2 regions of the Mesorhizobium sp. Pch-S genome follow, and region 2 is predicted to be linked to the other one. Evidence: riboswitches for the same ligand, from Rfam matches in the RefSeq annotation. Region 2 holds a riboswitch; the other holds the start of a gene.
The links. Region 2 has a riboswitch for S-adenosylmethionine ahead of C1M53_RS22965 (O-succinylhomoserine sulfhydrylase). Riboswitches for the same ligand answer to the same signal wherever they lie in the genome.
Positions count from the first base shown of each region.

Region 1: linked by a shared signal. The riboswitch ahead of metA (homoserine O-succinyltransferase) and the one ahead of C1M53_RS22965 (O-succinylhomoserine sulfhydrylase) in region 2 are both predicted to bind S-adenosylmethionine.

Region 1 is NZ_CP029562.1:3,037,876-3,041,223, reverse strand. Features, by position in the region: gene C1M53_RS14185 (prephenate/arogenate dehydrogenase family protein) at 1-350, opposite strand, end outside; gene hisC (histidinol-phosphate transaminase) at 355-1,464, opposite strand; SAM riboswitch at 1,710-1,787, shown strand; gene metA (homoserine O-succinyltransferase) at 1,837-2,760, shown strand; gene C1M53_RS14170 (LysR family transcriptional regulator) at 2,869-3,348, opposite strand, start outside.
Region 2 is NZ_CP029562.1:4,903,547-4,906,894, reverse strand. Features, by position in the region: gene C1M53_RS22970 (2'-deoxycytidine 5'-triphosphate deaminase) at 19-1,119, opposite strand; SAM riboswitch at 1,205-1,282, shown strand; gene C1M53_RS22965 (O-succinylhomoserine sulfhydrylase) at 1,371-2,558, shown strand; gene C1M53_RS22960 (MmcQ/YjbR family DNA-binding protein) at 2,610-2,933, opposite strand; gene C1M53_RS22955 (glycosyltransferase) at 2,992-3,348, opposite strand, start outside.

The DNA.
Region 1 (3,348 bases), 1.9 Mb from region 2:
CCCTCCGGCACGAAAGGCAACATCTGTGCGACCACCGACTGCTTGGTGGAACCGACATCGGTAAGGATGGCGCCCTTCTTCAGTGCCGGTGCGATCTCCTCGGCCACGGCACCGGAAGCGCCTACCGGCACCGAGACGATGACAAGATCGGCGTCCCGCACCGCCGCCTTTGCATCGGTCGTGTAGCTGTCGCCTAATTTCAGCTCCTCTGCACGTTTCAACGTCTCCGGACGGCGGGTGGAGATCGCGATATGGCGGGCAAGCCCTTCCCGGCGCACCACGCGCGCCAGCGAAGAACCGATCAGGCCGATGCCGATGAGGGCAATCTTTTCAAACAGGGGTTCGGACATTTTTTCAGCTTTTCAGGAATTCGGTGAGTGCGGCGACCACGCCGCGATTGGCTTCTTCGGTTCCGACCGTCATCCGCAGCGCGTTGGGAAAACCGTAGCCGGCAACGCGCCGCAGGATATAGCCTCGCTCACTCAGATACGCGTCCGCCGCAGGTGCGGAATGTTTCCTGTCATCCGGAAAGTGGATCAGGATGAAGTTACCGACGCTGGGCGTCACCCGCAGGTCGAGCCGGGTCAGTTCTTCGGTCAGCCACGACACCCAGGTTTCGACATGCTGCACGGAGCGCTCGACATGGCCGCGGTCGCGGATAGCGGCTTCGCCTGCCGCGATCGCGGTGGCACTGACGTTGAAGGGATCGCGGACACGCTCGAGCGCATCGACGACATGCGCTGGTGCATAGGACCAGCCGATACGCGCACCGCCGAGCCCATGCACCTTGGAGAAGGTCCGCGTCATGACGACATTCTCGTTGCCTGCGACCAGCTCGACGCCCGCTTCGTAGTCATTGCGGCGCACGAATTCGGCATAGGCAGCATCCAGCACTAGAAGCACGTTCTTCGGCAGGCCGGCATGCAGGCGTCGCACCTCCTCGAAAGGAATGTAGGTGCCGGTGGGGTTGTTCGGATTGGCCAGGAAAATCATCTTGGTGCGCGGCGTTACGGCCGCAAGGATGGCATCGACGTCGACATGCTCGTTGGCTTCCCTGGCCACCACAGGCGTTGCGCCGGCTGCCAGGATGAAGATGCGATAAGCCAGGAACCCGTGCTCGGTGTAGATCGCCTCGTCGCCGATGCCGAGATAGATGCGCGCCAGCAGCCCAAGCGCTTCGTCGGAGCCGTTGAAACACTGGATGTTGGCGACGTTGAGCCCATGCGTATCGGCGATTGCCTGGCGCAGCCTGGTCGCCTGGCCATCCGGATAGCGCTCCAATCCCGCAGCTGCCTCCTGCGCGGCTTCGACAGCCTTCGGCGACGGTCCGAGCGGATTTTCGTTGGCCGAGAGTTTATGGACCTTGGCGACACCATGCGCAGCACCCTTGCCCGGCACGTAAGCCTCGATATCCATGATACCGGCGCGGGGTTGCGGACGAAGCAGATCGGTTGCCTTGGTCATGTCAAAAGTCCGTGATTGACGCCTCCGGGCCGAAGGCCAGAGCGTTTCCGTTTTTCGCAGAAACGCGAAAACGCTCTAAGTTTTTGTTTTGGCCGCATTTTCGTGACGCCACGTGATTCCGCCTGGCTACAAAAAATGCTCCAGGGCGGAAATACCGCCCGTACCTGCGATTGTCGAGGAAAACCGAGGCTGGCCTGCCGAATGACCATCGATTGACGCCATCGCTTGGTCGGCGTATTAGCAGGGCATTGATCCGTGGTGATTTGGCCGGTCGGCTTGCAGCCACGTTAAATAAGTCGCTAAAGGGCCGTTTGCGATCCGTAAACCGGCTTTGCGACAGCAATGCCGGTTTTGTTTTTTGGAGTTCGCAACGTGCCGATCAAGATCCCCGATCAGCTCCCCGCCCGTGAAGTTCTGGTCAAGGAGGGCGTGTCCATCATGGACGAGCAGACCGCCCTGCGCCAGGACATCCGCCCCCTCCAGATCGGCCTGCTCAACCTGATGCCCAACAAGATCAGGACGGAGACGCAGTTCGCCCGGCTGATCGGCGCCACGCCGCTGCAGGTCGAACTGACCCTGGTCCGCGTTGGCAACCACAAGGCCAAGAACACCTCCGAGGAACACCTCATCACCTTCTACCAGACCTGGGACGAGGTGAAGGATCGCAAGTTCGACGGCTTCATCATTACCGGCGCGCCGGTGGAGTTGCTGCCTTTCGAGGACGTGACCTACTGGAACGAACTCCAGCGCATTCTCGACTGGACGAAAACCAACGTCCATTCGTCGTTCTTCATCTGCTGGGGAGCTATGGCGGCCGCCTGGCATTTCCACCAGGTGCCCAAACACACGCTGGAGGAAAAGGCGTTCGGCGTCTTCCGCCATCGCAACAACGCGCCCGCCTCCCCCTATCTCTCCGGCTTCTCGGACGATTTCGCGATTCCGGTGTCGCGCTGGACCGAAGTGCGGACCGCCGACATTCCCGCAGGTTCCGGGCTGGAACTGCTGATGGACTCGGAAGAGACAGGCCCGAGCCTGCTTGCCGAGCAGGCCGGCAACCGGCTCTATATGTTCAACCACATCGAATACGACTCGACGTCGCTCAAGGAAGAATACGATCGCGACGTCAATGCCGGCGTGTCGATCGCGGTACCGCACGAATATTATCCGGACGACGACCCCAGGCGCCCTCCGCTCAACCGCTGGCGCTCGCACGCCCACCTGCTGTTCGGCAACTGGATCAACAGCGTCTATCAGACCACCGCCTACGACCTGGAAAACATCGGCAGCAAGCGCTGACCGAAGGCCCGGACCGCGCCTGTCAGGCGCGGTTTTGCGGCCGGAATTGCTTAAGAACAAAGCGTTGGAGCATTTGCGCGTTTCCGACAAGATCGGAAGCGCTCTAGGCTATGCCGCTGCGGCGCGGTGCTCGCGGAAGGCGCAGGCGATGGTGCGCAGCGCGTCACGCGAACGCTGGTCGGTCAGCGTCGAATGCAGCACGATTTCCGAGGACGGCAGCGGCGGCAGGTTGAACCTGCGGCTGACTTCGACGGTACCGACCGGTGCGAGCCGCTCGGAGAATACGGCCATGGCAAGCCCCGCTGACACAGCCGCCATAACCACCGACGAGCCACCGCCAAGGAATACTTCCGTCCACGCGATGCCGGCATCGTCAAGTGCATGGGTGCCGATGTCGCGCACGCCGCATGCGGGAGACAGGGCGGCAAGCCGTATCGGCTCGTCTGGCCGGCAACGGAAGTTGGGGGCGGCGAACCAGCCGAAATGCTCCGGCCCCAAAACCTCGCCGTCGCGGCGGTCGTCCTCGCGCCGCACGATTGCGGCATCCAGTTCTCCACGATCGAACGCATCGAGCAGATTGCGCGAATT
Region 2 (3,348 bases):
GACCTATTCCCCTACTGCTCATCTTGCTGCCCGGAAGTGCTTCGACAGCTTGAGACCCTGCGCCTGGTAGTTGGAGCCGAGGTCGGTGCCGTAGAGCGCGGTCGGCCGCTTCAGCATATGCTCGAAGACCAGCCGGCCGACGATCTGGCCATGGTCGAGGATGAACGGCACTTCATGGCTGCGCACCTCCAGCACCGCACGGCTGCCAGTGCCGCCGGCTGCGGAGTGGCCAAAGCCGGGATCGAAGAAACCGGCATAATGCACGCGGAATTCGCCGACCAGCGGATCGAACGGCGTCATCTCGGCAGCGTAGAGCGGCGGCACATGCACCGCCTCCTGGCTGACGAGGATGTAGAACTCGTCCGGATCGAGCACCAACTCGCCGGCGCCACTGCGATAGAGCGGCTCCCAGAAATCGACGATGTCCTGAGCGGCGCGCTTGTCGACATCGACCAGCCCGGTGTGGTGCTTGCCGCGATAGCCGACCAGCCCGTCCTTGTCGCCGGCGAGGTCGATGGACAGCGCGATGCCGCCGTTGGAGATGTTGGGCGGATCGATTGCCACCAGCGTCTCGGCGCGGTGCAGCGCATGCAGTTCGTCCTCCGACAGCAGCGCATTGCCGGTGCGGAAACGGATCTGCGACAGGCGTGAACCGGTGCGGACGACGATCGGGAAGGTTCGCGGGCTGACTTCGAGGTAGAGCTGGCCACGATAACCGGCAGCGACCTTGTCGAACTCCTGGCCATGATCGGTCATGACACGGGTGAAGATGTCGAGCCGGCCGGTGGAGCTTTTCGGATTTGTCGAGGCGGAAATGTGATCCGGCAGTTCCAGGCTCTCCAGCAGCGGCACGATGTAGACGCAACCCGTCTCCAGCACAGCGCCATCGGCGAGGTTGATTTCGTGCAGCTTGAGCCGGTCGAGCTTGGCTTCCACCGTGCTGTGGGGACCAGGCAGGAAGCTGGCGCGCACCCGATAGGCTTTCTCGCCAAGGCGAAGGTCGAGGCTGGCCGGCTGGATCTGGTCGTCATCGAGCGCTCGCGGCGACTTCAGGCTGCCCGCATGGAACAGCGCCGCGATAACCTGATCGGGAAGAATGCCTGTCTTGCGCAATGACAACTCCACAGGTGGCTCAAGTCAGCCAGTCCTCCATGCTCTTAATGAAGCCGGCAATTGACGCAAGCCGCCCCCGGGTCTAAAGGGTGCTTTATCCCGTGGTGATTTGGCCGGTCGGCTTGCAGCCACGTTAAACAAGTCGCTAAAGGACCGCAGGGCCCGACAAAGGCCGTATGGACCGGTTGCGACTTCGCGGCCGGTTTTTTTGTGCCTGTCAGTCATATGGCGGCCAGTTTTTGTGTCGGAACGGAACCATGACCGAGAAAAAGCGCAACTGGAAACCCGCAACCCAGCTCGTCCACGCAGGCACGCTGCGATCGGGCTTCGGCGAGATGTCGGAAGCGATGTTCCTGACGCAAGGCTATCACTATGACAGTGCCGAGCGCGCCGAGGCCCGCTTCAAGGGCGAGGAGCCGGGCTTCATCTATTCACGTTATGCCAACCCGACCGTCGACATGTTCGAAAAGCGCATGTGCGCGCTGGAAGGCGCCGAAGACGCCCGCGCCACAGCGTCGGGCATGGCAGCGGTGACGGCCGCCGTGCTGTGCGGCCTCAAGGCCGGCGACCATATCGTCGCCGCGCGCGCGCTGTTCGGCTCCTGTCGCTGGGTGGTCGAGACGCTGGCGCCGAGATACGGTATCGAGGCGACACTGGTCGACGGCACCGAGATCGAGAACTGGGAAGCCGCGGTCCGGCCCAACACCAGGCTGTTCTTCCTGGAGAGCCCGACCAACCCGACGCTGGAGGTGGTAGACATCGCGGCTGTCGCCAGGCTTGCCAATTCGATCGGCGCCAGGCTGGTGGTGGACAATGTCTTCGCCACACCGTTGATGCAGAAACCGCTGGAGCTCGGCGCGCACATCGTCGTCTATTCGGCCACCAAGCACATTGACGGCCAGGGCCGCTGCCTCGGTGGCATCGTGCTATCCGACAAGAAGTGGATCGACGAAAACCTGCACGACTATTTCCGCCACACCGGCCCGAGCCTGTCGCCGTTCAATGCCTGGGTGCTTTTGAAGGGGCTGGAGACGCTCCCGCTGCGCGTGCGCCAGCAGACCGAGGCCGCAGCCAGGATCGCCGACTTCCTGGCCAGCCATCCGAAGGTCGGAAGGCTGATCTATCCCGGCCGCGCCGACCATCCGCAGGCCGACATCATCAAGAAGCAAATGACCGGCGGCTCGACGCTGATCTGCTTCGACCTGAAGGGCGGCAAGAAATCGGCCTTCGCCTTCGAGAATGCGCTCGACGTGGTGCTGATCTCCAACAATCTGGGCGATGCCAAGAGCCTGATCACCCATCCAGCGACGACGACGCACAAGAACCTGACCGACGAGGCCCGCGCCGAACTCGGCATCGGCGACGGCACCCTGCGCCTGTCGCTCGGTCTCGAAGACACCGACGATCTGCTGGAAGATATCGAGCAGGCGCTGGCCAAGGCTTGACGGTCCAGAGCGGGATGCGACGAAAGGAACCGCAGTCCGCTCTGTTCCCCGCTAGCGCAGCGCCTTCGGCGCGACCGAGCGCCAGCTCATCGTCATGGCATGGCGGACGGTTTCCTCGTCCGCCTTTTCCAGCCAGACCCGCGTCCAGCCCTTCTGACCCCAGGAGCCGGGGATCGGTTCGAACTGACCGGCCGATGTTTCGAGCAGCAGCCGCTGCTCGTCCGGTGCCAGCTTGATGACGGCGCGATTGTCCTTAGGCCGCAATGTGGCAAAAATCTTGCCGCGGACACGGAAATCGGTGACGTCGAAATGGCTGCTCTGCTCGGCTCCGGGAAAACCGAGCGCGATCTGGCAATAGCGGTCCTCCAACAGCATAGCCAACCTCCCCGACGATCATGCCGCAAACCGGCCGGCAGCGATACCGCTGAAAAGATCAAGCGCCCGACAGAACCTCCTCGGCCTCTTCGGACTTGGTGGTGATGTTCATGGTGTTGCCGCGCCAGTCGATGGCACCACCGAGCCAGCCGCGCAGCCAGATGGCCGGGACCATGACGTCGCGCACCACCATCGCCGCAATCAGGCGTGGCGAAGCGTACCAGCCCTTAGCCAGCGCCAGCGCGTATTCCGGCAGGTAGACGGCAGCCAGTACCAGCAAGGTGGTCGAGAACATGTCGGCGCCGGAGCCAGCAGCGGCAATCAGCGCGAACAGCAGCGGCATGGCCGCGCCGACAAACAGTTCCGGTGCAAAAAACAGCGGGAAAGTGACGCGGCGCAGCCTCGCCCAGCGGGC